DNA from 3 places in the Streptomyces sp. NPDC048254 genome. Region 2 is predicted to be linked to each of the others. Evidence: riboswitches for the same ligand, from Rfam matches in the RefSeq annotation. Region 2 holds a riboswitch; each other region holds the start of a gene.
What was found. Region 2 has a riboswitch for cobalamin ahead of ACGFZQ_RS46100 (cobalamin biosynthesis protein). Riboswitches for the same ligand answer to the same signal wherever they lie in the genome.
Positions count from the first base shown of each region.

Region 1: linked by a shared signal. The riboswitch ahead of ACGFZQ_RS09210 (ribonucleoside-diphosphate reductase subunit alpha) and the one ahead of ACGFZQ_RS46100 (cobalamin biosynthesis protein) in region 2 are both predicted to bind cobalamin.
Region 3: linked by a shared signal. The riboswitch ahead of ACGFZQ_RS35395 (CbtB-domain containing protein) and the one ahead of ACGFZQ_RS46100 (cobalamin biosynthesis protein) in region 2 are both predicted to bind cobalamin.

Region 1 is NZ_JBICZJ010000002.1:850,447-860,752, reverse strand. Features, by position in the region: gene ACGFZQ_RS09220 (ATP-binding protein) at 1-2,423, opposite strand, end outside; gene ACGFZQ_RS09215 (GNAT family N-acetyltransferase) at 2,606-3,136, shown strand; cobalamin riboswitch at 3,134-3,266, shown strand; gene ACGFZQ_RS09210 (ribonucleoside-diphosphate reductase subunit alpha) at 3,391-5,757, shown strand; gene ACGFZQ_RS09205 (ribonucleotide-diphosphate reductase subunit beta) at 5,757-6,770, shown strand; gene ACGFZQ_RS09200 (hypothetical protein) at 6,683-6,925, opposite strand; gene ACGFZQ_RS09195 (helix-turn-helix domain-containing protein) at 7,019-7,984, shown strand; gene ACGFZQ_RS09190 (cytochrome P450) at 8,024-9,403, opposite strand; gene cyc1 (epi-isozizaene synthase) at 9,400-10,306, opposite strand, start outside.
Region 2 is NZ_JBICZJ010000026.1:67,532-77,837, reverse strand. Features, by position in the region: gene ACGFZQ_RS46115 (putative cobaltochelatase) at 1-1,131, opposite strand, end outside; gene cobN (cobaltochelatase subunit CobN) at 1,128-4,787, opposite strand; gene ACGFZQ_RS46105 (cobyric acid synthase) at 4,784-6,319, opposite strand; gene ACGFZQ_RS46100 (cobalamin biosynthesis protein) at 6,316-7,287, opposite strand; cobalamin riboswitch at 7,387-7,529, opposite strand; gene ACGFZQ_RS46095 (hypothetical protein) at 7,670-7,897, opposite strand; gene ACGFZQ_RS46090 (inorganic phosphate transporter) at 7,917-9,179, opposite strand; gene ACGFZQ_RS46085 (lysozyme) at 9,354-10,127, opposite strand.
Region 3 is NZ_JBICZJ010000015.1:186,533-196,838, forward strand. Features, by position in the region: gene ACGFZQ_RS35390 (CbtA family protein) at 196-948, opposite strand; gene ACGFZQ_RS35395 (CbtB-domain containing protein) at 970-1,191, opposite strand; cobalamin riboswitch at 1,228-1,368, opposite strand; partial or broken gene ACGFZQ_RS35400 (NAD(P)-binding domain-containing protein) at 1,583-1,867, opposite strand; gene ACGFZQ_RS35405 (enoyl-CoA hydratase/isomerase family protein) at 1,864-2,928, opposite strand; partial or broken gene ACGFZQ_RS35410 (acyl-CoA dehydrogenase family protein) at 2,925-3,095, opposite strand; gene ACGFZQ_RS35415 (MarR family winged helix-turn-helix transcriptional regulator) at 3,417-3,782, shown strand; gene ACGFZQ_RS35420 (carboxymuconolactone decarboxylase family protein) at 3,793-4,353, shown strand; gene sigJ (RNA polymerase sigma factor SigJ) at 4,350-5,216, shown strand; gene ACGFZQ_RS35430 (hypothetical protein) at 5,424-5,870, opposite strand; gene ACGFZQ_RS35435 (MerR family transcriptional regulator) at 5,969-6,334, shown strand; partial or broken gene ACGFZQ_RS35440 (amidohydrolase family protein) at 6,636-7,684, shown strand; gene ACGFZQ_RS35445 (EfeM/EfeO family lipoprotein) at 7,814-9,010, shown strand; gene efeB (iron uptake transporter deferrochelatase/peroxidase subunit) at 9,007-10,242, shown strand.

The sequences.
Region 1 (10,306 bases), on a different contig from region 2:
TGCTGCAGCCTGTCGACCTCCGCGGCCGACCTGTCCCACGAGGACGTGCGGGCCCTCATCGCGTCCCGCATCCGCGCGGTCCAGTCGTGGTCCTGCTTCCTCCTGCGAGCCCTCAGATCGCTGACCGTCTCGTGGTATTCCCTGATGGGGTCGGTGCTCAGACTGTACTTCTCCCGGATGATCGCGAACGCCGGGTTTCCGCCACTGCCGAACTCCTGGACGACGGCCAGGCGCACGGCGTACGAGGACTCCGCCTTGCCGATCTGGAAGAAGTGGTAGTAGAGGAGCATGGTGTCGGTCTTCTCGGAGGCCGCACGCAGGGCCATGCCGAGCTGCTTGGCCAGCCTGCACTTGGCGTCCTCGACGGTGCGCCGGTCACCCTTGATGTCGGGCCAGCGGTCGCGCACCTTCTTGACGATGTCGCTCAGCAGGCGCGGCCTGGCCTCGGCACTGTCGACCTCCAGGGCCGCCGCGTACAGGTCGAGGGCCTTGGGATCGTCCGTGCGGCGGTTCGCGGCCGTGAAGAGCCGGTCGGCCATGGGCCGCCCGTACAGGGGAGTCTGCCGCCGCAGCTCGTCCTGGTACTTCCTCAGCTCGGCTCCGACACTGCCTCCCTTGGCCGACAGCTCCGCCGCCCGGCGACGGGAGAGCAGCACCAGCGCGATGAGCAGCTCGCGGCTGGGGCCCGGCGGCCGCAGCGCCAGCTCGATCAACTCGCCGGCGTCGTGCTCGCCGAGGTGACTCAGCATGCGGAAGCCGAAGTAGGCCTGGAAGGTGCTGTGCGGGAAGCGGACCCTCTTCTCGAAGCCCTCCACCAGCCGCAGCTTGCTCGCGTTGGCCGCGAAACGGGCGAGCGCGATCTGGCACTGGCCCATGTTGCCCTCGCGCAGACGCTTGCTCTCCCTGGGGCTCAGACGGTCGCAGAGCGTGTTCCAGATCTGTTCCCGGTGCCACTCGGAGAAGGTGTTCCCGCGCTTGCCGTACCGGTCGAAACGGCGTGCCATGGCCCACAGATGGTCCGCGCGGGCCGATGTCCGCCGCGCCGGACCGGGGTGGACGTCTTCGCCCAGCAGTTCGGTGAAGCCGACCTCCAGCCTGTCCTGGAGCAGTCCGATACATGCGAGCGCGGACACCACCTCGACGGTGTCGTCGCGTTCCTGGGGGCTCAGCTCGACGTCTTCGCGCAGCCGGCCCTCGCGCACGGAACGGTCCCACGTCTCCAGCAGCCACAGCCGCAGTGTGCTGCGGTCCCAGCTCCGGGTGTCCAGCCGATGGGCACGGTTGTGCACACGGTCGCGTTCCAGGCCGCCGTGGTGGTGCAGTTCACGGGCGATCTGGAGGTAGATGGGCGATTCGGTGACCTCCGCGGTCTCCACGATCCAGTCGACGCGGCGCTCGTCGGTCTCCGGGACCCGGGCCTCGACGAAGCGCAACGCCTCCTCCTCGCTCAGCGGTTCGAGCTCCACTATCGCGGCGGGTGTGCTCTCCAGCGGGCTGTGCGGGCGGGACGCGATGACGAGCGGCAGCTTCTCCTCGTGGGCACACTCGATGGCCTTGCGGATGATGTTGTCCCGGTCCTCCTGGAATCTCTCGTCGAGCACCGCCTCTTCGAGGCCGTCGGCGATGACCACCACCTTGTCGTCGGCGAGCAGTTGGTGCCAGACCCGGTCGTTCTTGCCGCGCGCCAGAATGCCCCGGGGCGCCTCCTCGGCGAACCGCTCCCTGGCCATGCGCTCGAAGTTCAGGTCTCCGCCGGTGGCGTCCCGCAACCGGATCGGCACGGGAACGGCATGCTGCTCGGCCAGCAGTTCGGTGAGCCGCACCAGAACGGCGGTCTTCCCAGTGCCGATACCGCCGACGAGCAGATACGGCCTGCGGGTCTCGCGCTGCCGCAGCCGCTGGGCGATGACCCGGGCCAGCTCCTCGCGGCCCACGACCTCGGAGATGTCCGGCCCCGCGGTGCGCACCAGTCTGCGCGGCTCGTTGCGCGCCTTGGCGAGATACCGCCCCTTGGTCCAGTGGTACCAGAAGAACAGGAACACCGCCGCGGCGACCGAGGCGGCAAGGAGCGGACCGACGAATCGCACGACGGCGTCGAACCCGTCCTCGGACCTGTGCCGCCACTGCTCGAAGGCGGTCGTACGGTGGGTGAACAGGATCCAGAACCCCTCACCGACCCAGGCGAGGAGCAGAACCAGGAAGGTCAGCCAGACAACCCGGTTCAGATTGGTGTACGACCACCACCGACGCCAGTTCTTGGAGCGGGTGGTGTTACGGCGGGCCTCCAGCCAGATGGTCAGACGGTGCCAGTGCCCCAGAAAGAACCGCCGGAGCCGACGCCACGCCCGCCTCGCGTCCAGCGTCGCCATCGGCGCACTGCGTGGCCGGACCTTGCCCGGCGGGTGACGGACGATTCTCGACATGGCGCCTCTCCTTCCGAGCCTTCCGAGACCAGCTCTCGGCACGGAGGACCCGCGGGCACCTAACTCCATGGAAGCACTACCGTCGCACCACGCAACTCGGCTGCCCCACCGCCGGACAGGGCCGGAACACCCCCTGGAAAACCGGGAGCACGTGGTCGGAGCCCTCCGGCAGACTCGGCACCATGGACATCACGATCCGGCCCGCGGACCCGGCCGAATACGGACCCCTCGGTGAGATCACCGCCCAGGCCTACCTCCAGGACGGCCTCCTCGACTACGGCGAGGGCGACGAGTACCTGCCCGTGCTGAAGGACGTGGCACACCGGGCGGCCGCCGCCGAGGTGCTCGTGGCCGTGGACGGCGAGCGACTCCTCGGCGGAGTCACCTTCGTCGCCGGTCCCGGCCCGATCGCCGACATCGCGCGCCCCGGCGAGGCCGAGATCAGGGCGCTCGCGGTCGCGCACGAGGCCCTCGTCCGCGCCTGCGTCGACCGCGCGCGGGCCACGGAGGGCTGCACGGCCGTCGTCCTGTCGAGCCAGCGGAGCATGCACACCGCCCACCGGATCTACGAACGCCTCGGCTTCGTCCGCACACCCGAGCGGGACTGGAATCCCGTGCCGCACCTGGACGACATCACTCTCCTCACCTACGAGCTGACACTCCGACACCACCGCGACACAACATGTGGGGGTGACACCGCGACCCGGCACTAGATGTATGCTCATGCTCGCTGTCGCAGCAGGGGAATCCGGTGCGAATCCGGAACTGTCCCGCAACGGTGTACTTGCGCATATCTGTGCACAAGTGTCAGTCCGAGGACCTGCCGACAGCACACCCGGCCGTCCGGCCCGGGTGTTCTGACGTCCGGGCCTCGTGGAGTGGGCCGGGGACGCGACACGCGTGCGTGCGCCCGTGTGCTGCCTCCTGCCCTCCGCCAGGCCCCGTGCCGAGCGAGGGAGAGCCCCACGTGACCATCGCGCCAGCCGAACCGGCTTCAGCGACCATCTCTGTGGACGAGGACGGCCCCGGCACCGCGTTGCTGCGGACCCTGACCGAGCTGACCGCCGACCTCCCCGACGCCGACCCCGGCCGGGTCGCCGCCGCCGCGCTGCGCGGCCGGTCCGCGCGGGCCGACGAGTCGGAGTTGCGCGAGCTGGCCACCGAGGCGGCCGCCGGCCTCATCTCCGAGGACCCCGCCTACTCCCGGCTCGCCGCCCGGCTGCTGACGGTCTCGATCCGCGCCGAGGCCGCCTCGCAGGGCGTGACGTCCTTCACGGAGTCCGTCGCCGTCGGCCACCGCGAGGGCCTCATCGCCGACCGCACCGCCGAGTTCGTGCGCCTGCACGCGGCCCGCCTGGACGCCCTGGTCGACCCGGACGCCGACGACCGCTTCGGCTACTTCGGCCTGCGCACCCTGCACAGCCGTTACCTGCTCCGGCACCCGATCACCCGCAAGGTCATCGAGACCCCCCAGCACTTCATGCTCCGCGTCGCCGCCGGCCTGGCAGAGGACGACACCTCCCGCGCCCTGGCCGAAGTCGCCGCGCTCTACCGGCTCATGAGCCGGCTCGACTACCTCCCCTCCTCCCCCACCCTCTTCAACTCCGGTACCCGGCACCCCCAGATGTCGTCCTGCTACCTCCTCGACTCCCCGAAGGACGAGCTGGACTCCATCTACGACCGCTACCACCAGGTGGCCCGGCTCTCGAAGCACGCCGGCGGCATCGGTCTCTCGTACAGCCGGATCCGCTCCCGCGGTTCGCTGATCCGCGGCACCAACGGGCACTCCAACGGCATCGTGCCGTTCCTGAAGACCCTGGACGCCTCGGTGGCCGCGGTGAACCAGGGCGGCCGGCGCAAGGGCGCCGCCGCGGTCTACCTGGAGACCTGGCACTCCGACATCGAGGAGTTCCTGGAGCTGCGCGACAACACCGGTGAGGACGCCCGGCGTACGCACAACCTGAACCTCGCGCACTGGGTCCCGGACGAGTTCATGCGCCGGGTGAACGCCGACGGGCAGTGGTCCCTGTTCTCCCCGGCCGACGTGCCGGAGCTGGTGGACCTGTGGGGCGACGAGTTCGACGCGGTCTACCGCAAGGCCGAGGCCGAGGGGCTCGCGCGCAAGACCATCCCGGCCCGTGACCTGTACGGCCGGATGATGCGCACCCTCGCGCAGACCGGCAACGGCTGGATGACCTTCAAGGACGCGGCGAACCGGACCGCGAACCAGACGGCCACCCCCGGCCATGTCGTCCACTCCTCCAACCTCTGCACGGAGATCCTGGAGGTCACGGACGACGGCGAGACGGCGGTCTGCAACCTGGGGTCCGTGAACCTCGGCGCGTTCGTCGACACCGCGGCCGGTGACATCGTCTGGGAGCGGCTGGACGAGACCGTCCGCACCGCGGTCACCTTCCTGGACCGGGTCGTCGACATCAACTTCTACCCGACCGAGCAGGCGGGCCGCTCCAACGCCAAGTGGCGTCCCGTCGGCCTCGGTGCCATGGGTCTGCAGGACGTCTTCTTCAAGCTGCGGCTGCCCTTCGACTCCGCCGAGGCCAAGGCGCTCTCCACCCGGATCGCCGAACGGATCATGCTCGCCGCCTACGAGGCCTCCGCCGACCTCGCCGAGCGGAACGGACCGCTGCCGGCCTGGGAGAAGACCCGCACCGCGCGGGGTGTGCTGCACCCCGACCACTACGGCGTCGAGTTCACCTGGCCGGAGCGCTGGGCGGCGCTGCGCGCGCGGATCGCGACGACCGGCCTGCGCAACAGCCTGCTGCTGGCCATCGCGCCCACCGCCACCATCGCCTCGATCGCCGGTGTCTACGAGTGCATCGAGCCGCAGGTCTCGAATCTCTTCAAGCGCGAGACACTGTCCGGTGAGTTCCTCCAGGTCAACTCCTACCTGGTGCAGGAGCTGAAGGACCTGGGCGTCTGGGACGCCCGCACCCGGGAGGCGCTGCGCGAGGCCAACGGCTCGGTGCAGGACTTCGCGTGGATCCCGGCGGACGTACGGGCGCTGTACCGCACGGCGTGGGAGATCCCGCAGCGCGGTCTGATCGACATGGCCGCGGCCCGGACCCCGTACCTGGACCAGGCCCAGTCCCTGAACCTGTTCCTGGAGACGCCGACCATCGGCAAGCTCTCCTCGATGTACGCGTACGCCTGGAAGTCGGGCCTGAAGACGACGTACTACCTGCGCTCGCGCCCGGCGACCCGGATCGCCCGCGCCGCGCAGGCCCAAGCCACCGTTCCCGCCCAGCAGACGGCTCCCGAAGACGCGGTCGCCTGCTCCCTGGAAAACCCCGAGTCCTGCGAGGCCTGCCAGTAATGACCACCCAGCACAAGAACCTGCTCGACCCGGGCTTCGAGCTGACTCTCCGCCCGATGCGCTACCCGGACTTCTACGAGCGCTACCGGGACGCCATCAAGAACACCTGGACCGTCGAGGAGGTGGACCTCCACTCGGACGTCGCCGACCTCGCCAAGCTCAGCCCCTCCGAGCAGCACCTGATCGGCCGGCTCGTCGCCTTCTTCGCGACCGGTGACTCGATCGTGGCGAACAACCTGGTGCTGACGCTGTACAAGCACATCAACTCCCCCGAGGCGCGGCTGTACCTGAGCCGCCAGCTGTTCGAGGAGGCCGTGCACGTCCAGTTCTACCTGACCCTCCTGGACACCTACCTCCCCGATCCGGAGGACCGCACGGCCGCGTTCGCCGCGGTGGAGAACATCGCCTCCATCCGGGAGAAGGCCGAGTTCTGCTTCAAGTGGATGGACTCGGTGGAGAACCTGGACCGCCTGGAGTCCAAGGCCGACCGCCGCCGCTTCCTGCTCAACCTGATCTGCTTCGCCGCGTGCATCGAGGGCCTGTTCTTCTACGGCGCCTTCGCGTACGTCTACTGGTTCCGCAGCCGGGGTCTGCTGCACGGCCTCGCCACGGGCACCAACTGGGTGTTCCGTGACGAGACGATGCACATGAGCTTCGCGTTCGAGGTGGTCGACACGGTCCGCAAGGAGGAGCCGGAGCTCTTCGACGACGAGCTTCGGCAGCAGGTCACCGACATGCTGCGGGAGGCCGTCGAGGCGGAGCTGCAGTTCGCCCGTGACCTGTGCGGTGACGGCCTGCCCGGCATGAACACCGACTCGATGCGCCAGTACCTGGAGTGCGTCGCCGACCAGCGGCTCGGCCGCCTCGGCTTCGCTCCGGTGTACGGCTCGGAGAACCCGTTCTCCTTCATGGAGCTGCAGGGCGTTCAGGAGCTGACGAACTTCTTCGAGCGGCGTCCGTCCGCGTACCAGGTCGCGGTGGAGGGCACCGTGGACCTGGACGAAGACTTCTGAGTCTCCCGCTCCCCGCGGTCCTCATGGGCCTCCCTGATCTGCCGGTCGATGCGCCTGTCGCGCAGGACGCCGAGCACGGACGGGAGGGTCATGAGGACCAGGATGCCGAGGACCAGGACCATTCCGACGAGACCTTCGATCTGGTTTCCGTTCATGGACACCACTCTCGCGCCGAATGCTCCTTACCGTGAGTGGCAGCACTGCCACACACCCTCGAATTACTGCCAGCGGCGAGGCACACTGGCAGCATGCTGAAGAACGTGGCGGCAGTGCTGCTGGACGGTGTACACCCCTTCGAGCTGGGGGTGGTCTGCGAGGTCTTCGGCCTCGACCGCTCCGACGAGGGGCTGCCGGTGTACGACTTCGCGGTGGTCTCGGCGGAGGGGCCGTCGCTCGGTACCCATGTGCCGGGCCTGACGGTCTCCACGCCGTACGGCCTGGACCGGCTGGAGGAGGCCGATCTGATCGCGGTGCCGGCCTCGGACTCCAATGTCGAGCGGGGCTACCCGCCCGAGCTGCTCGACGCGCTGCGCCGGGCGGTGGACCGAGGCGCCCGGGTGCTCAGCGTCTGCTCCGGCGTCTTCGTCCTCGGCGCGGCCGGGCTGCTGGACGGGCGGCGGTGCGCCGTGCACTGGCGGCACGCGCAGCTGCTGGCCCGCCGTTTCCCGCGCACCCGGGTCGAGCCGGACGTGCTGTACGTCGACGAGGACCCGGTGATCACCTCGGCGGGCACCGCGGCCGGTATCGACGCCTGTCTGCACATCGTCCGCAAGGAGCAGGGCCCCGAGGTCGCCAAGAAGATCGCCCGGCGGATGGTGGTGCCCCCGCACCGGGACGGCGGCCAGGCCCAGTACATCGAACGCCCGCTGCCGGAGGGCCCCTGCGACACGGTCGGCGAGGTGCTGGCCTGGATGGCGGAGCATCTCGACGAGGAGGTCACCGTCGAGCAGCTGGCCGCCCGCGCCCTGATGGCCCCGCGCACCTTCGCCCGCCGCTTCCAGCAGGAGACCGGCACCACGCCGTACCGCTGGATCCTGCGGCAACGGGTGCTGCTGGCACAGGAGTTGCTGGAGGGGACCGACGAGACGATGGACGCCGTCGCGGGCCGCGCCGGCTTCGGTACGGCGGCCGCGCTGCGGTACCAGTTCGTGAAGGAGCTGGGCACCACGCCGAACGCCTACCGGCGCGCGTTCCGGGGCCCGGAGGCCGCCTGAGCGCGCGCCGGTATCAGGAGTCACCCGCCGATCGGCCGGTCACCAGGGCACGGGCGTGAGCAGCAGCCGGTGCGGCCGCAGCGTGATGCCCACCCGGGTGGCGTCGTTGGACCCGGGGACCTGTTCGAAGCGGTACCTGGCGCACAACGCCGCCGTGATCAGGCTGAGTTGGGTCATGGAGAAGTGGTCGCTGGGGCACTTGCGGTTGCCGACGCTGAAGGGGCTCATGGCGTACTTCGGCACCTCCCGGGCCCGCTCCGGAAGCCAGCGGTCCGGGTCGAAGTCGAGGTGCGCGTCGTACGACTCGGCGTCGCGCTGGATGGCGTAGGGGCTGTAGACGATGTCGGCCCCCGCCGGAATGCGATAGCCGCCGAGCTCGGTGTCGGTCTTGGCGCGCCGCGTCAATATCCATACGGCGGGCCGCAAACGCATCGCCTCGACGACGACATTGTTGGTGTGCGTGAGCCGCCGAACGTGCTCGAATCCAACCGGTCGACCTCCTGTCACGGATTCGACCTCGGTCCGTACCTTCTCGGCGTGTTCCGGGTGTTCGGCGAGGACCTGGAGCAGCCACATGATCGTGGAAGCGACAGTTTCGCTGCCGGGGGTGAGTATCGCGACGACCTGGTCGTGGATCTCCTGTTCCCCGATGGGCTCGCCATTCTCGTCCTTCGCCGCCAGCAATGCTGTCAGCAAATCGTCCGGCTTTTGACCAGATGCCCGACGCTCGGCGACGATCTCGTCCACGAGGAGATGCAAATCGGCCAGCGCCCGGTTGAATTCGCGGTTGGCCGGCAGCGGCAGCCGGTACAGCGGGCCGAGTGGTACGACCATCCGCCGGTACATACCGCGGAACACGCTCGCGAGGTCGACGCTGAGCCGCTCGGCACGCTCGTCCATGTACTCGCCGCGCAGCAGGCAGCGGGCGGCGATGCGGACGGCGACCCGGAAGGACTCCGAGGTGCAGTCGACGGTGTCGCCGGGCTGCCAGCGCTCGGTCAGCGCGTGTGCCTCCTCCTCCATGATCGGCCCGTAGTCGGGGATCGCGGAGAGGTTGAAGGCCGGCTGGATGGTGCGGCGCTGGCGGCGGTGGCGGGGCCCGTTGGCGGTGGCCACGCCCTCCTTGCCGAGCAGTCCCTCCAGGGACTCCCAGAGCGGGCCTGCGATGATGAAGTCGGGGTTGAGGGCGAGGGCCCCGGTGAGCGCCGGGGTGGTGACGGCGTACACCTCCTTGGGGCCGAGGCGCAGGCGCACCATGTCGCCGTCGGCGCGCAGCCGGGACATGAAGGCCAGCGGGTCGCGGACCAGCTGCCGGCCGTGGCCGAGTATCGGCACACCGCCCCCGGCCAGGGGCGGTTCGCGCAGTTCACCGCGTTCGGAAGCCTCCGCGGTCGCGGGCTTCACGGACTCGACGGTCATTTCTCACCTGCCGCTTCGTTGTTGACGTACGGGGGCGTGGACCGGTCGTCCCAGCTGTCGACCATGTACCGGCCGGATTCGTGGTGGAACCAGTAGACGGAACTGAACCAGTTCCGCATATTGGCGACACAGGCCAGGACCGCGGCACCGAGTTCCTTTCCGTGCACGGTGCCGTCGTCGAGCTGTTCGGCGAACCGATGAGCAGTCCGCTCGGCGGCCAGGAATTCGCTGATGCATTCCTCGACGCGTCGCCTGACTTCTTCGACCGCCTGTTCCAGACTCATTTCCTCATGGGTGACGAGACTGATTCCGAGATTGTGCACCTCATTGCCCGCTATTTCCTTGGGCAGCGAGCAGAGGTCGTTGTACCAGGCGGCGAATTCCTGGCTGAGCAGCGCCGGACGGCGGTATGCCGGATTCTTGCGCACGGCGTCCGGGAGTTCGGTCCCGGCGCTCGGCTCGAGCAGGTCCGTCCATATCCAGTGGGCGAAGGTGAGGCGCCGCAGGGCGAGGTACTCCTCGACCCTCGGAATGTATCCCGTGGTGCGGTTGCGGTACTCGCGGTCGTACGCCTCGATCACCTCGTGGAAGTGCCGGGCGAACCGCTGGTTCCAGGCCCCCGGCAGGAACGAGTACAGCCGGGCGACACTGTCCGCGAACCCCGCGACCAGGGTGTCCGGGTGGTGCAGATGGTACAGGGGGGCATCGAGGGCCGCATGCAAACGGAACCTCAGCTTTCGCCAGTCGGCGGACCGGCCGTGCACCACGTCACGGTCGTGCCGGTCGTCCCAGACGAAGAACCACGCGCTGTAGTCGCATATCGCCTGGATCACCTCGTCGGACGCGCCCAGGTAGTACCCGGCCATCAGGTCGGTGTAGCAAAGGCCATCGGCATATTCCTGC
Region 2 (10,306 bases):
CCCGGCCTCGGGCCGCGCACCCGTGTCGCCGCCCTGCGGGTCACCGTCGTCGGGCGCCGGCCGGCCGCCGCCCCCGCCGGGACCGTCGGGATCCGGATCGTCGTCGCGTTCGTCCTCGCCGGAGAACTCCTCCAGCGTCTGGTCCAGCTTGTCCTCGTCCAGGCCCGGCGCGTCAAAGGGGTTACGGCGCCTGCGGTGCGGCAGCGCGAGCAGCGCGGCCTGCCGGACGTCCTCCGCCAGCACCTCGGTCCGCCCGGCCCACGCGGCCAGCGCGGTCGCCGTCCGCGCCATCACGATGTCGGCGCGCATACCGTCGACCTCGAAGGCCGCACAGGTCGCCGCTATCTGCCGCAGCGCCCCGTCGCCCAGCCGCACCGACGGCAGCAACGCCCGCGCCGCCACGATCCGTTGCCGTACGGCGGCCTCCTCACCGGCCCAGCGCGTCGCGAAACCGGCCGGATCGTCGTCGTACGCGAGCCGTCGCCGTACCACCTCGACCCGCTGGTCAGGCTCGCGCGAGGCGGCCACCTCCACGGTCAGGCCGAACCGGTCCAGCAACTGCGGCCGCAGCTCGCCCTCTTCGGGGTTCATGGTGCCGACGAGCAGGAACTTCGCCGCGTGCCGTACCGAGACGCCCTCGCGCTCCACGTACGAGGCGCCCATCGCGGCCGCGTCCAGCAGCAGGTCGACCAGATGGTCGTGGAGGAGGTTGACCTCGTCGACGTAGAGGATGCCCCGGTGGGCGTCGGCCAACAGGCCCGGCTCGAAGGCCTTCACGCCCTCCGCCAGGGCCCGTTCGATGTCGAGGGCGCCGACCAGCCGGTCCTCGGAGGCGCCGACCGGCAGTTCGACCATGCGCGCCGGGCGGGACTCGAAGGCACCGGGCGGATTGTGCGGCCCGTCCGGGCAGGCCGGGTCCGGGGCGGCCGGGTCGCAGGAGAAGCGGCAGCCGGCGACGACGTCCACGGCCGGCAGCAGCACCGAAAGGGCGCGTACCGCCGTGGACTTGGCGGTGCCCTTCTCGCCGCGCACCAGCACTCCGCCGACCGCCGGTGACACGGCGTTCAGCAGCAGCGCCAGCCGCAGGTCGTCCTGACCGACGACGGCCGTAAAGGGGAAGGGGGTGGTCACTGGTCGCCCTCCAAGTCGCCTTCGAGCTCCAGGTAGGTGGCGCGCAGCCGTTCCAGGGTGTCCGCGTCCGGCTCGGCCCACAGGCCCCGGTCGGCGGCCTCCAGGAGCCGTTCGGTGATGCCGCGCAGCGCCCACGGGTTGGACTTCTTCATGAAGTCCCGGTTCTCCGCGTCGAAGACGTACTCCGCGCTGAGTTTCTCGTACATCCAGTCGTCCACGACGCCGGCCGTGGCGTCGTAGCCGAAGAGGTAGTCGACGGTCGCCGCCATCTCGAAGGCGCCCTTGTAGCCGTGCCGGCGCATGGCCGCCATCCAGCGCGGGTTGACCACCCGGGCCCGGAAGACACGGTGGGTCTCCTCGCCGAGGGTGCGGGTCCGCACCTGGTCGGGGGTGGCCGAATCACCCACGTACGCCTCGGGGTTGGTGCCGGTCAGGTGGCGCACCATGGCGACCATGCCGCCGTGGTACTGGAAGTAGTCGTCCGCATCCGCGATGTCATGCTCTCTCGTGTCGACATTCTTCGCTGCCACCGCGATCCGCCTGAACGCGGTCTCCATGTCCCCGCGCGCCGCCCGCCCGTCGAGCCCGCGCCCGTAGGCGTAACCGCCCCAGACGGCGTACACCTCGGCGAGGTCCGCGTCGGAGCGCCAGTTGCGGGCGTCGATCAGCGGCAGCAGGCCCGCGCCGTACGCGCCCGGCTTGGAGCCGAAGATACGGGCGGTGGCGCGCCGCCGGTCACCGTGCTCGGCGGTGTCCTCGTCGGCGTGGGCGCGCACGTAGTTCCGGTCGGCCGGTTCGTCCAGCTCGGCGACCTTGCGTACGGCGTCGTCGATCAGTGCGACCACGTGCGGGAACGCGTCCCGGAAGAAGCCGGAGATCCGGACCGTGACGTCGATGCGCGGCCGGCCCAGTTCGTCCAGCCGGACCACCTCGAAGCCGGTCACGCGCCGCGATGCCTCGTCCCAGACCGGACGGCAGCCCAGCAGCGCCAGGATCTCGGCGATGTCGTCACCCTGGGTGCGCATCGCGGAGGTGCCCCACACCGTCAGCCCGACGGACTTCGGGTACTCGCCGGTGTCCTGGAGGTACCGCCGCACCAGCGAGTCGGCGAGGGACTGGCCGACCTCCCAACTCAGCCGGGAGGGAATGGCCTTGGGGTCGACCGAGTAGAAGTTCCGGCCGGTCGGCAGGACGTTGACCAGCCCGCGGGTGGGGGAGCCGGACGGTCCCGCCGGGACGTAACCGCCGTCGAGCGCCTTGAGGATGTGGTCGATCTCGTCCGTGGTGCGGGCCAGCCGGGGCACGACCTCGGCGCAGGCGAACTCCAGCACCGCGACGGCCTCCGGGAGTTCGGTGCCGAGGACGGCACGGATGAGGGAACGGCTGTCCGTGACCGCCCAGCCGCGCTCCTCCATCCCTTCCGCGATCCGCCGGCAGAGCTGCTCCAGCAGGTCGATGGCGTCGGCGGCCGTGCGGGACGGACCCTCGACGAGGTCCGACAGCTCGGCCGGCACCTTCACCGGCGCACCGGGCTCGGCGAGCAACTCCTTCTCGACCAGGCCGAAGTGAGCGGCCAGCGCGGCCCTGAGCCCCGGCAGCGCGTTGGCCTGCCCGCCCCACACCTGCGAGGCCCGCAGCACGGCCAGCACCAGGTTCACGCGCGCCTCGCCGACCGGGCCGCCGCCGAGGATGTGCAGGCCGTCGCGGATCTGCACGTCCTTGATCTCGCACAGATAGCCGTCGATGTGCATGACGAACTCGTCGAAGTCGGCGTCGTCCGGCTGGTCGTCCACATGCAGGTCGTGGTGGAGTTCGGCCGCCTTGACCAGCGTCCAGATCTGCGCCCGCACGGCCGGTGCCTTCGTCGGGTCCAGGTCGGAGACCAGCGCGTACTCGTCGAGCAGCTGCTCCAGCTTGGCCAGGTCGCCGTAGGTGTCGGCACGGGCCATCGGCGGGACCAGATGGTCGACCACGGTGGCGTGCCCGCGCCGCTTGGCCTGGGTGCCCTCGCCGGGGTCGTTGACGATGAACGGGTAGATCAGGGGCAGCTCGCCGAGGACCGCGTCCGGCGCACAGCCGGCGCTCAGCCCGAGTCCCTTGCCGGGCAGCCACTCCATCGTGCCGTGCTTGCCCATGTGCACGACCGCGTCCGCGCCGAAAGAGTTTTCGAGCCACCTGTAGGCCGCCATGTAGTGGTGCGACGGCGGCATGTCCGGGTCGTGGTAGATCGCGATCGGGTTCTCGCCGAAGCCGCGCGGCGGCTGGATCATGACGACGACGTTCCCGAACTGCAGGGAGGCGAGGACGATGTCGTCGCCGTCCACGTACAGGCTGCCCGGCGGCTCGCCCCACGTCTCCAGCATGCCTGCCCTGAGGTCCGGGTCCAGCTTGTCGAACCACGCCCGGTAGTCGGCGAGCGGCACCCGCGCGGGCGCGGCGGCCAGCTGCTCCTCGGTGAGCCATTCGACGTCGTGGCCACCGGCGTTGATGAGCCGGTGGATCAGCTCGTCCCCGTTGTCGGGGTGTCCCTCGACCCCGTACCCGGCATCCCGCAGCGCGTCCAGCACGCGTACCGCCGAGGCAGGGGTGTCGAGCCCGACCGCGTTGCCGACGCGCGAGTGCTTGGTCGGATAGGCGGTGAAGACCAGCGCGAGCTTCTTGTCGGCGTTCGGCATGTGCTTCAACCGCGCATGCCGTACGGCGATCCCGGCCACCCGTCCGGCCCGCTCGGGGTCGGCGACGTACACCGGGACGTCGGCTCCGTCGTCGCCCTGCTCCTTGAAGGAGAACGGCACGGTGATCAGACGGCCGTCGAACTCCGGGATGGCGACCTGCATCGCCGCGTCCATGGGGGAGAGGGCGGCGTCGGACTCGTCCCAGGCCTGCCGGGAGGAGGTCAGGCAGAGGCCCTGCAGCACCGGGACGTTGAGATCGGCGAGCGCCCCGATGTCCCAGGCCTCCTCGTCACCGCCGGCCGAGGCCTGCGAGGCGTGGGTGCCGCCGGCCGCCAGCACGGTGGCGACCAGCGCGTCGGCCCCGGCGAGGATCTCGTACAGCCCGGCGTCCGCACCGCGCAGCGAACCGCAGTACACCGGAAGGGCGTTGGCGCCCCGCGCCTCGATCGCGTCGCACAGGGTGTCCACGAAGGCGGTGTTGCCGCTCAGTTCGTGGGCCCGGTAGAAGAGCACCCCGACCGTGGGGCGGCCGGCCCGGATCCCGTACGAGCCGTGCACCCCGAACTCGGGCATCTTCTGCGGCTCGGCGAACCCCTCGCCGGTCAGCAGCACGGTGTCGGACAGGAACCGGGACAGTTCAAGGAGGTTCGCGGGCCCGCCCTCGACGAGGTAGCGCAGCGCCTCCGCGACCACACCGGCCGGCACCGACGACTCGGCCATCAACTCGGCGTCCGGCACGGTCTCGCCGCCAAGGAGCACGGTCGGGATCCCGGCGGCCCTGAGCGCAGCGAGCCCGTCCTCCCAGGCCCGCTTGCCGCCGAGCAGCCGTACGACGGCGATGTCCGCGCCCTCGATCAGCGCGGGCAGCTCCTCCGTGACATCGACGCGCGTCGGATTGCCGATCCGGTAGTCGGCACCGGAGGCGGCCCGGGCCGCCAGCAGATCGGTGTCGGCGGTCGACAACAACAACACAGTGCTCATGCGGGCGCTCCCGGTGGAATGAAGGGCAGTCCTTGCGGCGCGCCCGACTCGATGAGCCGCCAGAGCGCGTCGGTGTCCGCGTGCTGTTCGATCAGGTCGCCGAGCCGGTCGAGCTGCTCCTCGCGCAGCGCGGCGAACGAGGTATCGGGGGCCGGCACGAACCGGCGGCCCGCGGCGGCCGCCACCTCGCGCAGAAAGGCCCGCCGGAAACCGTCCGACTCCAGGGAGCCGTGCCAGTGGGTACCCCAGGTCTGCCCGACCCGGCAGCCGTCCAGGCTGTGCCCTCTGTCATCGGAGATGAACGCCTCCCCGCCGGTCACTTCACCGACCCCGTGATGGATCTCGTACCCCTCGACCCGCTCGCCGAGGGCCTCGCCGACGGGCCGGGTGAGGGTCTTCTCCCGGGCGAACCGCACCCGTAGGGGCAGGACCCCGAGACCGGCCACCTGCCCGCGCCGGCTCTCGACCTCGTCCTCGATGTGCTCGCCGAGGACCTGGAAGCCACCGCAGATGCCGAGCACCGGCCGCCCCTCGGCGGCCCTGCGCCGCAGCGCCTCCGCGAGCCCCCGCTCCCGCAGCCAGTCCAGGGCCCGGACCGTCCCCCGGGTCCCCGGGAGCACGACGAGATCGGCGTCGGCGAGTTCCTCGGGCCGGTCCACGAACCGCACCACGACACCGGGTTCGGCGGCCAGCGCGTCCACGTCCGTGAAGTTGGACATCAGGGGGACGGCGCAGACGGCGACCCGCAGCACGTCCGCGCCGACGGGCGGGGCCGTGTTCGACTCCCGGACGGTCCCGCGCAGCGAGACCCTCAGCCCGTCCTCCTCGTCGATCCCGAGCCCGTGTTGGAAGGGGAGGACACCGTACGTATGCCGCCCGGTGAGGCCGTGCAGCATGTCGAGGCCCGGCTCCAGCAGGGAGACGTCGCCGCGGAACTTGTTGACGAGGAACCCGGCGACCAGGGCCTGGTCCTCCGGCGAGAGCAGGGCGACGGTGCCGAAGAACGAGGCGAACACGCCCCCGCGGTCGATGTCGCCGACGACGAGCACCGGAATCCGCGCGTTGCGCGCGATCCCCATGTTCACGATGTCGGTCCGGCGCAGGTTGATCTCCGCCGGACTGCCCGCCCCCTCACAGATCACCGCGTCATACGTGCCCCGCAACTCGGCGAGACAGTCGAGCACGGTCCCGAGCAGCTTCTGCTGCCGCCCGCCGTGGTAGCCGCGCGCACTCAGCTCGCCGACCGGTTTCCCGAGCAGCACGACCTGACTGCTCTGCTCGCCGCCCGGCTTGAGCAGCACGGGGTTCATCAGCGCGGTCGGCTCGATGCGGCAGGCCTGCGCCTGCATGGCCTGCGCCCGCCCGATCTCGGCGCCCTCGCGCGTGACGAAGGAGTTGAGGGACATGTTCTGGGCCTTGAACGGCGCGACCTTCACGCCCTGCCGCACCAGCCACCGGCAGATACCGGCGGTGACCACGCTCTTGCCGGCGTCGGAGGTGGTACCGGCGACGAGGAGACCTCCGTTGTTCATGAGGAACTCCCCGGGAGCCGCACGGCCGACCGCGACCGCTGCCCTCGCAGCAGGGCCCCGGCCGCACTCACCCCCCACGCCAGCCACCCCACCCGCCGTGACAACCGCACCGCCCGCTCGATGTCCGCGACTTCCACCGCACGCCCCTCCCCGTTCAGCACCGGCCGGTGCTCGACCCGCCCGCCGTATGACAAGGTCCCGCCGAGCCGTACCCCCAACGCCCCCGCGAACGACGCCTCCACCGGCCCGGCGTTGGGACTCGGGTGCTTCGCCGCGTCGGACCGCCAGGCCCGCACGGCCCCCTTGGTGTCATCTCCGGCGACGGCGGCCAGTACGGCGGTGAGCCGCGCCCCGGGCCACCCCGCCATGTCGTCCAGCCGCGCCGAGGCCCACCCGTACCGCCGGTACCGGGCCGACTTGTGGCCCACCATGGCGTCCAGGGTGTTGACGGCCCGGAACCCGAGCAGCCCCGGCACCCCGCCCACGGCCCCCCACACCAGCGCACCCACGACCGCGTCACTCGTGTTCTCGGCGACGGACTCCACGACCGCCCGGGCGATCCCGTCGGCGTCCAGGGCCTGCGGATCCCTTCCGCACAGATGCGGCAGCCGGGCCCGTGCGGCCTCGACGTCCCCCGCCTCCAGGGCGCGCCCGATGGCACCGGCCTCCCGGGCGAGTGAAGTGCCCCCGACGACGGCCCAGGTGGCGGTCGCGGTGAGCGCGACGGCCGCGGCGGTGGACGGTCGTACGAGCCGCTGGGCCAGGGCACCCAGAGTCACGGCGCCGCCGGCGCACACCGCGGTGTGCAGTGCGCCCCACCCGCGGTGGTCCCGCCACAGCACTTGTTCGACGGACCCGGCCGCCCGGCCGAACGCGGCGACCGGATGCCCCCGGCGCGGATCGCCGAGCAGCAGATCGCCGAGAAGGCCGGCGGCGGCGCCGTACGCGAAGACGCGACCGGCACCCATCGGCTCAGCCCGCCGCGGGGGCGGGAAGGAGCCGGGTACTCAACCTCGAACGGCAGCCGCACATGGCGATATGTCCTCACTCAGGGTGTCCACGCCCTGGTTCGACGAGACCGGCGGTGAGAGTTCCTGGCTCCCGGGGATTGCTACCCCGGTGACAGTGGCGGGACCGCGCCGGATTCGCACCGGCTTCCTCTCTTGCCGCCGTACTTGGCTCCGGAAGTCCACCACGCCCCCGGAAGAGCCGTCAACTTGCCGTTGACCTGCGAGGGGAGTGTGTGGGAAGGCCCACACCGGTGGGCCGGCGGGGCCTGTGGGGCATGCCGAAGGCTCCTCCCGAGCGGGTCGGGGAGGAGCCTTCGCCGGTCGCGAGCGGCCGGCCCGGTCAGGCCTTGGCCACGATCAGGTGGATGCCGTAGGCCACGGCGGCCGCGCAGGCCGCGAAACACAGGTAGGCGGCGGTCACGGCCAGGGCCGCCGAGTTGCCCTGGGCCGTGGCGCGTTCACGGGCGGAGAGGCCCTTGATGCCGAGGGTGAAGAGGGCCACCATGCCCACGGTGACCACGAGGCTGACGCCGAAGACGGAGCCGATGGCTGCCCAGTCGATGTTCATGTCGGTTCTTCCTCGGGGGTCAGACGGTCGCGGCCGGGTCGGTGGCGGTGACCGGCGCGGGTGACGGGGCGGGGGACAGGATCGTGGCGGTGAGGTCGTCGGTCACCGGGCCCGCGGGCGGCGGGGTCACGGCGGCCATCGCCGCGGTCACCACGCCGGCCGGCTCGGTGCCGTCGGTGTCGTTGACGTTGGCGCTGTCCACGACCTCGCGGCGGGAGAGCTTCCAGATCGCGGCGCTGGAGGCGACGAGGAAGACGGCGACGGCCGCTGTGCCCCAGTCGCCGAGGTCGGTCACGGACTCGGCGAGCGCGCCGACCAGCGCGGCCGCGGGGAGGGTGAGCACCCAGGCGATCATCATGCGGGTCGCGGTGGACCAGCGGACGGTGCCGCCCTTGCGGCCCAGGCCCGCGCCCATCACGGAACCGGAGACGACGTGCGTGGTGGAGAGGGAGAAGCCGAGGTGGGAGGAGGCCAGGATGGCGGTGGCCGCGCTGGTCTGGGCGGCGAAGCCCTGCTGCGGCCGGAGGTCGGTCAGGCCCTTGCCCATGGTGCGGATGATCCGCCAGCCGCCGATGTAGGTGCCGAGCGCGATGGCGAGGCCGGCGGAGAGGATGACCCAGGTGGGAGGGTTCGAGCCGGGGGCGATGGAGCCGCCCGCGATCAGCGCGAGGGTGATGATGCCCATCGTCTTCTGCGCGTCGTTGGTGCCGTGCGCGAGGGAGACCAGGCCGGCGGAGGCGATCTGGCCGGCGCGGAAGCCCTTGCGGGTGGCTGCGTCCTCTGCGTTCTCGGCGTTCTTGCCGATCGCGTACGACAGGCGGGTGGAGAGCATCGCCGCGAGGCCCGCGACGACGGGGGCGGCGACCGCGGGGAGCAGGACCTTGGTGACCAGTACGTCGCCGTGGACCGCGCCGAAGCCGGCGGAGGCGACGGTGGCGCCGATCAGACCGCCCATCAGGGCGTGCGAGGAGCTGGAGGGCAGGCCCACCAGCCAGGTCACCAGGTTCCAGAGGATCGCGCCGACCAGGGCGGCGAAGATGACCTCGGGGCGGATGCCGTTCTCGTCGACGAGGCCCTTGGAGATCGTGTTGGCGACCTCCACGGAGAGGAAGGCGCCCACCAGATTCAGCGCGGCGGACATGGCCACTGCGATCTTGGGCTTGAGCGCGCCGGTCGAGATGGTCGTGGCCATCGCGTTGGCGGTGTCGTGGAAACCGTTCGTGAAATCGAACGCGAGTGCGGTCACCACCACAATCGCGAGGATCAGCGAGAAGCTTTCCATTTACCCAGACAATCTATAGAGGTCATCGGCCGTTGGACCGTAGGCAATCTGAGTGAACGGAAGGTGAACTGAGGTGGTCTCTGTGGTGTCTGTGATCGGCTTCGGGGTATTCGTGTGCGGGCACGGGCGAGGCCGCCGTCCCGTTTCCGGTCCGGCGGCCCGGTCGCCCCTTGGCTAGGAGCCCTTGGCGAACGCCTTCAGCCGGCTCGCCGACCCGTTGAAGAGATTCTGGTCACCCGGCAGGCTGCCGCTGTTGTCGTACTGCCAGAAGGTCCAGTGCGACCATCCGGCCGGCAGTGCTCCCGCGTCCGCCGAGCCGTGGCGTGCGATCCACAGGGCGTGGTTCGCGGCGAAGGCGCTGCTGCCGCCGGTGCAGAGGTTCCACCAGTGGGTGGTCGTGTAGATCACCGGCCGCTGACCGGTCTCCCGGTTCAGTTCGTCGCTGAAGGACTTGATCCACTTGATCATCGTGGAGTGGCTCAGCCCGTAGCACTTGTGCTTCTTGTCGTACGGGTTGTACTCGATGTCGAGCGCGGGCGGCAGCGTCCAGCCGTCCGCGGTCCAGGTGCCGCCATGGCTCGCGAAGTACGCGGCCTGCCGGGCGCCCGACGACTTGTTCGGCAGGGCGAAGTGGTAGGCGCCCCGCATGATTGAGGCCTCGCGTGCACCGTTGTACTGCTGGCCGAAGTACGGGTTGCGGTAGGTGGTGGACTCGGTCGCCTTGATGTAGACGAACTTGGCGCCTTTCGCCTTGGCGCCCGGCCAGTCGACGTTCTTCTGGTGCGAGGAGACGTCGTGCCCCTTCGGCAGGCTCGCCGCGGACGCCGTCGTCCCGGCGAACGCGGTCGCGGCCCACGAGAGGGCGAGCGCGGCCACGGCCGCCGCGAGGGCGCGGGCGTGGTGACGGTGGCGGCGGTGGTGGCGCGACGGAGAGCGGTCACGGGCCATGTTTCCCCCCGGAATGGCGACGTGTACGAAAAATCGTCCAGAGATTATTGGAAGATCGGCGTATGATCGGCGATCTTCGGCCAAGCCGTGAAATAGGGCTCTTTGCGTCCATTTGCGCTCTACTGGATTCGGGACGTCCGAACTAAAGTGCCCTGCCGTACAAGCCGGTTGGGGCGCTG
Region 3 (10,306 bases), on a different contig from region 2:
TCAGTTACTCGTACTCGCGGACGGTGAGGGCGACGGCCTCGTGACCGCCGAGGGTGATGCGGCGTGGCTGAGGGTGTCTGGCCACTCGGGTCCTCCGCTCCTCGCCTTGCTCGTCCTCGCCTGCTGGGTCGGTTCCCGGAGAACGCGAGAGGGCCCCCGGATGGTTCCGAAGGGCCCTCGCGTGACGTGAATCGTTCAGTGGGCGGCGGGAACCGTCCGCCCGGCCGGGGCCTTCGCCGGCCTGGGGTTGAGCTGCCGTTCGGCCAACTCGCCGAAGAGCAGGCCGAATCCGCCCCACAGCACCAGCTGGATGGCCAGCGCGGAGAGCCGGAACCGCCACAGCAGGGTGGCCGGGAAGTCCGTCGGTACCTCGTTGATGGTCGGCAGGAACTGGTACGCCAGCCCGATGACGACCGCGAACGCGGCCACCGCGACCACGGTCGCCCACCAGGTGCCGAGGCTCGGCCGGAGCCGCTTGCCCAGGATGGTCGCGGCGACCGCCAGGAGCACGCTGAGCACCATCATCAGGAAGTACAGCGTGGTCCGCTTGCCGATGGTGTCCGGGTCGCCCACCGACGGCGGGTTGGCCGGGTACTTCAGGAACGGCACCACGTACACGGCGAACAGCGCGCACCCGGACAGCAGCAGCGCCGTCGCCCGTGGCGAGAAGCGGCCGACGCGGCCGAGGGCGAAGCAGTAGGCGAGGGCGGCGATGCCGCCGAAAGCGACCCCGTAGAGCAGCACACCGGTGGCCAGGCCGGCGGTGGACTGGAGGGAGCGGGAGACGACCTCCATCTCGTGCTCGTGCGAGTGGGCGTCCTCGAAGCTGATCGCTTTGTCGACGTTCGGCTCACCGAGGAGATAGGCGACGACCAGGGCGAGCACGCCGGCGGCGAGGCCGGCGAGCATGCCCCGCACCAGGAGGTTTCTTACCGTTGCGGAGTTCATGGGCGTGCGGCGTCCCTTACGTCAGTGGCAGGGGAAGCCGAGGAGGTGGCGGGCGTCGTGCACCCACTCGTGGACGTCCGTGCCGTTGAACACGGAGGTGGCGCCCTGCTCGGCGCCGACGAAGTAGAGCAGGATGAGCATGAGGATGCCGAAGAAGACCGCCCAGGGAGCTATCGCACTCAGCGGCAGCTTGGCGGGAATGACGGGGGTGGTGGCTGTCGGCTGCGCGACGGTCTGCGCCATGGCAGAACCTCCTCTGGGAGTTCGCGTCCCATCTCGGTGGTGCACTGGACGACGGCTACGGGTCTGACTCACGAGCACCCGGGGGCTCTCGCATACAGTGGCGCGACCGTGCCGGACTCCCACCGGCTTCCGTTCTGGCGTCGTCGATATCGGACAGACCGTACCGCGTGTCAGGAGCACGGCCAAGACCGCGCCACCAGGCGTGATCTTCATCTCGCGCCTGGTGGCCGGTTCTGGGCGTGCTGGGTCAGCGGTGACGAAACTCGACGGGACGTCTGCCGACGAGGGCGCTCATGCCGTCCTTCTGGCCGGCGGTTGCGCGCGTGAGGGCCTGCGGCCGGTTGAGTGTGAGCAGGGCGGTACGGCCCTTGCGTTCGGCACAGGAGGCGTACAACTCGGCGGCGTGCAGTCCGAGTTCGGCGTGCAATCCGCCTGAGCGAACGGCGTCGGCGGCCGGTCCCAGGGCCTTGGCCGTCAGGGAGGTGCGGGCGTCGGCGACGTCGATGGTGGAGCAGTCGACGAAGAGGGTGCCGGGGCGGGCGGCGGGCTCAAGACCGGGGCCGGTAAGTGACCACGAGGTCGTATCCGCGCACCCGATGGCGCGCCTTGACGAGGTTGGCGGCCATGGGGGGGCGCCCATGTGTCCGAGTCCGATGAACGCGACGGTACGGCTCACCAGGCCGCCTCCGGGGTGGTGCCGGGTCCGGCGAGACCCAGTTCGCGCTCGCCGAGCGGAGCGAAGAAGCGTTCGACGTCGGCGTCGGTGACCTCGGCGAGGGTGGCCGGGGACCAGCGCGGGTTGCGGTCCTTGTCGATGATCTGGGCGCGGATGCCCTCCGCCAGGTCGGGGGCGGACAGGGCGGCGCAGGAGACGCGGTACTCCTGGTCGAGGACCCGCTCCAGCGGGCCGAGCCGCCGCGCCCGGCGCATCGCCGCCAGGGTGACCTTCAGGGCGGTCGGCGACCTGGACAGCAGGGTCTCCGCCGCCTCCTTCGCCGCCGGGTCGCCGTGGGCGAGCAGCCGCCGGACGATCTCCTCGACCGTGCCGGCGGCGTAGCAGGCGTCGATCCACTCCCGGTGGCGGACCAGTTCGCCCTCCGGCGCCGGTCGCACCTGCCGGGTGAGCGCCTCGTGCACCGGCCGGTCGGCGAGGTCGGCGATCAGCCGCTCGATCCTGTCCGACGGGACCCAGTGATCGGCGAGTCCGCACAACAGGGCGTCCGCGGCACCGATCTGAGTCCCTGTCAGGGCGAGATGGGTGCCCAGTTCGCCCGGGGCGAGGGCGAGCAGATAGGTCCCGCCGACGTCGGGGACGAAGCCGATCCCGGTCTCCGGCATGGCGACCCGGGAGCGCTCGGTGACGATCCGGACGCTGCCGTGCGCGGAGACGCCGACACCGCCGCCCATGACGATGCCGTCCATGATCGCGACATAGGGCTTGGGGTAGCGGGCGATCCGGGCGTTGAGGTGGTACTCGTCGCGCCAGAACTCCGCCGACGCACTGCCGTCCCCGGCGCGGGCGTCCTCGTAGATGCTCCGGATGTCACCGCCCGCGCACAGGCCGCGCTCCCCCGCGCCGGTGATGACGACGGTCTCGACGGCCGGGTCGTGCTCCCACTGGGTGAGTGCCTCGGCGATGTCGAGCACCATGGCGTGGGACAGGGCGTTGAGTGCCTTGGGCCGGTTGAGGGTGAGGTGGGCCGCCCGGCCGGCGGTGTGGAGCAGGACGTCGCTCATCCGAACGCCTCCAAGAGGCCGCGGGTCACGATGACGCGCATGATCTCGTTGGTTCCTTCCAGGATCTGGTGGACCCGCAGGTCACGGACGATCTTCTCGATACCGTACGCGCTGAGGTAGCCGTAGCCGCCGTGCAGCCGGAGCGCGCGGTCGGCGACCGCGTACCCCCGGGGCCGTCCTTGTCGACGACCTTCGTCTGAGCAACGCCCGGGTCCTGCTCCGTCCAGGGTGTCGCGGGTCGCCCAGGCGGGGCCGCGGTGGGCGGTTCGTCGGGCGTGCCGTCCGCGGACCGCGCGGTGCGGGTACCGGTCGAAGCCGGATCCTTTCGGGTTGAAAGCGTCAACCGACCCGTCGGTAGGGTCACTTGAGGCGTAAAGCTAGGATTTCCCCATGGTCGCTCCCGAGCCGCGCCGGCTGACCGACGACGAGACACCGTCCTGGCTCGCCCTTGCCGGTGTGCTGGTCAGGCGCCCGGCCGTGCCCTGCGGATGAGCGAACTGGCGCTGTTCGCCAACGGGTCGCTGTCCCGGCTCTCCCATGTCGCCAAGCGCCTGGAGCACCGGGGCTGGCTGCGCCGGGAGCCGGACCCGGACAACGGCCGCTTCACCGTGGCAACGCTGACGGAGGCGGGCTGGGCCAAGGTCGCGGACTCGGCACCGGCGCACGTCGCGACCGTACGCCGACTGGTCTTCGACCCGCTGACCCGGGCGCAGGTGCGCCAGCTGCACGAGATCGGCCGCAGGATCCTGGCGGCGACCGACGACGCCGGCGGGCCCCCGGGCCGGCCCCTGTCACATCCGCGCTCCGGGCGGTGTCTTCATGCCGAACAGGCAACGCATACCGGCAACGCATGAGGAGAACACCGTGACGCTGCGCATCCCGAAGGCCGAGCTCCCGGCCGGGCTCAAGGAGAACATGGTCGAACAGCTCGGTGCCGTGCCCGAGAACGTCGAGGTGCTGTGGCACAGCCCCCAGGTCGCGCAGGACAACCTGGAGTTCGGCGGCAAGGTCGGCGCCTGGGACCGGGCCGACGCGAGCCTCAAGTCGTTCGCGCACATGGCGGTGGCCGCGCAGGTCGGCTGCAGCTGGTGCCTGGACGTCGGCTACTTCCAGGCCCAGAACGGGAACCTGGACCTGGTCAAGGCCAGCCAGGTACCGCGCTGGCGGGAGGCGGACGTCTTCACGGAACCGGAGCGGGACGTGATGGAGTACGCCGAGGCCATGACGAACACCCCGCCGACCGTGACCGACGAGATGTACGCCGGCCTGCTGGACCGGCTCGGCGCGCCGGCGATGGTCGAGCTCACCGCGTTCATCGCCTATGTCAACCTGGCGACCAGGGCGAACGTGGCGAACGGGGTCGGCTCGCAGGGCTTCTCCGACGCCTGCGCGATCCCGCTGGCCCAGCCCGCCGCGACGGCATGACGGCCGGCTCGGCCCCCGAGGACCTGTTCGTCGCCCATCGCCGTCTGCTGTTCACGGTCGCCTACGAGATGCTCGGGTCGGCGGCCGACGCGGAGGACGTGCTCCAGGAGTCCTGGCTGCGATGGGCCGACGTCGACGGGTCCCGGGTGCGGGACCCGCGGGCGTATCTCGTCCGCATCGTCACCCGCCAGGCGCTCAACCGGCTGCGGACGCTGTCCCGCAGCCGTGAGGAGTACGTCGGCGAATGGCTGCCGGAGCCGCTGCTGACCGGTCCCGATGTCGCCGAGGACGTCGAACTCGCGGACAGCGTCTCGATCGCGATGCTCACCGTGCTGGAGACGCTGGCACCGACCGAGCGGGCGGTGTTCGTGCTCCGCGAGGTCTTCGACGTGCCGTACGGGGAGATCGCCGAGGCGGTGGGCAAGTCGGCCGCCGCGGTACGGCAGATCGCCCGGCGGTCCCGCGAGCATGTGGCGGCCCGGCGGCCCCGGGTCCGGGTGAGCCGGTCGGAACAGCGTGCCGTGGTGGAGCGGTTCCTGGCCGCGCTGCGCACCGGGCGGGTGCAGGAGCTGATGGAGGTCATGGCACCCGACGTGGTCCTGATCGCCGACGGCGGTGGACAGGCCGGTGCCGCGACCGCCCCGGTGCACGGCGCCGAGCTCGTGGCCGCGCTGCTCGCCCGGCCGGACCGGACGGTGTCCCCGGTCTGGCTCAACGGCGCGCCCGCCGGCCGGATCGAGGTCGGCGGCCGACTGGCTGCGGTGAGCGTCGAGGTGGCGGACGGCCGCGTCGTCCGCATCCACGCGGTGGCCAACCCGAGCAAGCTGACGCGACTCGACGAGCCGGCCGAACTCACCCGCTAGGCCGGTGTGTTCCCGGCGGACGGCACCGCCCGCCGGGAACACCGGGAACACCGGCCCATGGACCCATGGAGACTACGCACGCAGATGGTGGCGCACGTCCCCCACCAGGTGGATCGTCAGGGGTCCCGTCCTCGTAGAGGATCACGGTGTCCCGGAGCATCCGTTCGACGCCCTCGCGTCCCACGGCCGTCGTATCCGCGATGGCGTTCATGGCAGCCGAGGGCAGGAGACGAGGCCGGTCCGCCGGGTCCACCGCCATGGCCACAGCTGGGCGACACCGAACGCCACCTCCACCACGAGGAAGAGCCACAGCAGGCGCGTGGCTCCGTGGCCCAGCGCGTACGCCTGCCACAGGGCGAACTGGACGCGCGCCACGCCGTCGAACAGGCCGTGCGCGGGAAGCGGCTCGATGATCCGCAGGAGCGCCCACACCACCACGACCGAGCCCATCAGGTTCGCGTACAGGATTTGCATCGGGTCGAGGGCGGGCAGCACGCCCAGCCCGAGGGTGTCCCCCAGCGACGACAGTCCGTCGTGCACGAGCGCATAGGTCCAGGGGGTCGCGAACCCCACGGTGACGACGAGGTCGTACCAGGCGCTCGCACGGACGACCCGCGGATAGGCGGGGTGGGTGGGGGCGGCGAGACGGATCATGAGGGGGCTCCTGCTCGATTCGTGGCAGCGACGCCTCACGCTAAACAGTGGAGTACTGTCCAACGTCAAGTCCCAGCGCGGCAGTCCGGCGGAGGGTCATGCGTATCGGAGAGCTGGCCGCGCAGGCCGGCCTGAGCAAGGACACCATTCGCTTCTACGAGAAGATCGGCCTCGTCACGGGCCGGCGCCTGGCCAACGGCTACCGCGACTTCCCGCCGGAGACGGTGCCTTGGCTGCACTACGTCCGTACCGCGCAGACCCTCGGCTTCTCACTGGCCGAGATCGGCCGGCACTTCGAGGAGCTGAGCGACGCGCCGGACTCGGCCGAGGCGCTGTCCGCACTGTTCGAGGAGAAGATCCGGGTCGTCGACGCGCGCATGGCCGAACTCGCGGCCCTGCGGACCGAACTCGAGGCGCGCGTCGGCACCGGATGCCCCCTGCGGGCGGCGGAGCGGGCGGGCTGAGAGGCCGCTCCCCTCAGCCCGCCGAGACCGACGGCGACCGGGGTTCCCTGAGGCGTCGACGGGCCCGGGACAGGCACTCGCAGGTTCGCCGCGGTCACCCCGGTGGGCCTGTACCCGATCACCGCCACGTCGTACGGGCTGTCCATGGCTCTGCTCACGGCCCCGGTCCCACTCACCTGGGCACCTCGTGTCGCTCTTGCCTCGGCTCGCTGATGTAGCGTCTGCTCCAATTGGAACATCCGCTACGGCAGGGAGGCCGTCAGGGACGTTCCAGTGCCGTGACGACGGGAAGGGCAGCCCCCTGACCAGCACCCCGCGCCGGATCGACGTCCACCAGCACCTGATCCCGCCCGGCTACCGGAAGGCCCTGACCGGGCAGGGGATCACCGAGGCGGGCGGGCGCGCCCTGCCCGACTGGAGCCCGGAGGCGGCCCTGGAGGCGATGGATCTGCTCGGCACCGAGACGGCGATCCTGTCGGCCTCCACCCCGGGCACCGGTTTCCTCACCGACCCGGGGCGGCGGCAGGCCTGGCCCGGCAGCTCAACGACTTCTCCGCCGCGCTCACCGCCGAGCACCCCGGCCGCTTCGGCTGGTTCGCCACCCTGCCCCTGCCGGACACGCCGGCCTCGGCACAGGAGGCCGAACGGGCGCTCGCCGGACTCGGCGCCGACGGCGTCACCCTGCTCGCCAACACCGACGGCGACTACCTCGGCGCCGCCGGCCAGGACGCCCTCTGGCGGGTGCTGGACGAGCACGGTGCCGTCGCCTTCGTCCACCCGGCCGAACTGCCCGGGCCGGCCGTCGACGGCATCCCGCCGTTCGCCGCGGACTTCCTCCTCGACACCACCCGGGCCGCCTATCTCCTGGTGCGCAACGGTGTGGTGCGCCGGTACCCGCGGATCCGGTTCGTCCTCAGCCACGCGGGCGGCTTCGTGCCGTACGCCTCGCACCGGATGGCCGTCGCCCTCGCCGCCGACACCGGGCGCAGCCCCCTGGACATCCTGGGGGACTTCCGCGGCTTCTACTGCGACACCGCGCTCTCGTCCAGCCCCGCCGCCCTGCCCACCCTGCTCGCCTTCGCCCGCCCCGGGCACGTGCTGTTCGGCAGCGACTGGCCGTTCGCGCCCGCCGCGGCCGGCCAGTACTTCGCCAACGGCCTCGACACCGGTGTCGGCCCCGGCATCCTCGCCGCCGTCAACCGCACCAACGCCGAGGCCCTCTTCCCCCGCCTGGCCGGCGTCCCCGCCCTCGCGCCCGTCTCCCGTCCGCTCCCGGCGCGGCTGCGGCGGTCGGTGCAGCGCGCCGGTGCCCGCGCCTTCTTCAGGATGGTCCAGCCCGGCACCGACTGAGGGGCTCCTCGGGAGGTCCGGTGAACCGGCAGGGAACTCTTGGTCATGGGTTTGCCTGGACGGCCGTTCGAGTGCGAAGTGCTGCCTAGCATGAGGCGATCACGAACGGTACGAACCCGGGAGCTCGGGATGGTGTTGTCCGGCCTCGGCTGGAGGTCGTTGCGTCCCTGGGCGGTCGTCGCGGTCGCCGTCGTATGCCTGGTGGCGGGAGCCCTGGCGCTCACACACGACTCGCGCCCCGCACACGCCGCCCCTGCCGCCCTGCCGCACACCGCGGTGGAGGTGTCCGCCAGCCGCTGCGGCCGGGGCTGGCGCACACCCACCCCTGGTGTCCAGGTCTTCGACCTGCGCAACCCGACCGACGGCCCCGCCGAGGTCCTCCTGGAGGACCCGAAGAGCCAGGCCGTCTACGGCGAGGTGGAGGACATCGGCCCCGGCACCACCCGGGAACTCACCGTCCGTCTCGGCAAGGGCACCTACGCGTTCAAGTGCGTCCCCGACGACGCCGACGCCGTCACCGGACCCACGGTCCGCATCACCACGGGGCGCAGCGGACCGGCCGCGGCCCCGGTCACCGAGCACGACCTGATCCCGCCGGCGCTCGCCTACCAGAAGTGGATCGGCAGCGGCCTGTCCGACGTCGTCCGGCTGACGACGACCCTGCGGGACGCGATCGACGGCGGGGACCTCGCCGCCGCCCGCGCCGACTGGCTGCCGGCGCACCTGGAGTACGAGCGGCTGGGCGCTGCGTACGACGCCTTCGGCGACGCGGACGGCGCCATCAACGGCACGGACGCGGGCCTGCCCGGCGGGGTGCACGACAAGGACTTCACGGGCTTCCACCGCGTCGAGTACGGCCTGTGGCACGGCGAGTCCGCGAACGGCCTGCGCGGCCCGGCGGCCGACCTGGTGAAGGCGGTGACCGCGCTCCGCGACGACTGGGCGGGAACCCGGATGGACCCCGCCCAGCTGGGGCTGCGGGCGCACGAGATCCTGGAGAACACGGTGCAGTTCGAGCTGACCGGCCGCACCGACTACGGCAGCGGCAGCAACCTCGCCACCGCCCGCGCCAACCTCGACGGCACGGTGCAGGTCATGTCCCGGCTGCACCCGCTGCTGGCCACGCGGTACGCCGGTCTGCCGGCTCTGGAGAGCGAACTGGACCGGGTCGGGAAGACGCTCGACGGTTTCGAGCACGACGGCACCTGGACACCCCTGGGGCGGCTGAGCCACCGGCAGCGCGAGAACGTCGACGCGGCGCTCGGGGACCTGGTGGAACGGCTGGCGTCGGTGGCGACCCTGTGCGATCCACGGAGGACGGTGTGAGCACCGACGAGACGACGGGCAAGGGCGGGGTCGGCCGCCGTGGCTTCCTGCGGGGCGCGGCGCTCGCGGGCGCGGGACTGGCCGCCGGCGGCGCGGCCGCCCCGATCACCGACGCCACCACGGCAACGCCGGCCATCGCACCCTTCCACGGCGCCCGTCAGCGGTCCGCGATCGCGGCGCCGCGCCGGACGACCGTCTTCACCTCGCTCGACGTGACCGCCGGGAACCGCGCCGAGCTGACCGACCTGCTGCGCACGCTCACCGACCGCGCCCGCTTCCTCACCTCCGGCGGCACCCCCGACCCGGTGGGCGTCACCGCGCCGCCCGCCGACTCCGGTGTCCTCGGCGAGGAACTGCCGTCGGGTGCGCTGGCGGTGACCGTCGGCGTCGGCGCCTCGCTCTTCGACGACCGGTACGGGCTCGGGAGACTGAGGCCCCGTCGGCTGACCACGATGCCGGCCTTCCCGGACGACGACCTCCGGCCCGAGTGGTGCCACGGCGACCTCAGTTTGCAGTTGCACGCGGACGACACCGACACCGTGCTGCACGCACTGCGCGACATCGCCCGGCACACCCGGGGCGGCATGCAGGTCCGCTGGCGGCTGGACGGCTTCACCAGCCCGCCCCGCCCGTCCGGCACCCCGCGCAACCTGCTCGGCTTCAAGGACGGCACCGCCAACCCGGAGACCGGCAGCGCCCGGGAGATGGACCGGCTGGTGTGGGTCGGCGCGGACTCCGGCGAGCCGGAGTGGGCGGTCGGCGGCAGCTACCAGGTGGTGCGGCTGATCCGCATGCTGGTGGAGTTCTGGGACCGGGTCTCGCTCAGCGAGCAGGAGCGGATGTTCGGCCGGTCCCGCGAGTCCGGGGCGCCCCTGGACGGCGACGCCGAGCACGACACGCCTGATTACGCCGACGACCCCAAGGGTGACGTCATCCCGCTGGACGCGCACATCCGGCTGGCCAACCCGCGCACCACGGCCACCGCCGAGCAGCGGATCCTGCGCCGCGCCTACAACTACGACCGGGGCATGGACAGCAACGGCAACCTCGACATGGGTCTGCTGTTCAGCTGCTACCAGCAGGACCTGGCACGGCAATTCGAGACCGTGCAGAAGCGGCTGGCCGGCGAACCGCTGGTCGACTACATCTCGCCGTTCGGCGGCGGGTACTTCTTCGCGCTGCCCGGGGTGCGGGACCGGAACGACTGGTACGGGCGCGCTCTGCTGACCTGAGCTTGTTCGAACAACTTCGGGACCCGATCGGTCAATACACGGTCAAGGTTTGCCCCAGCATCCC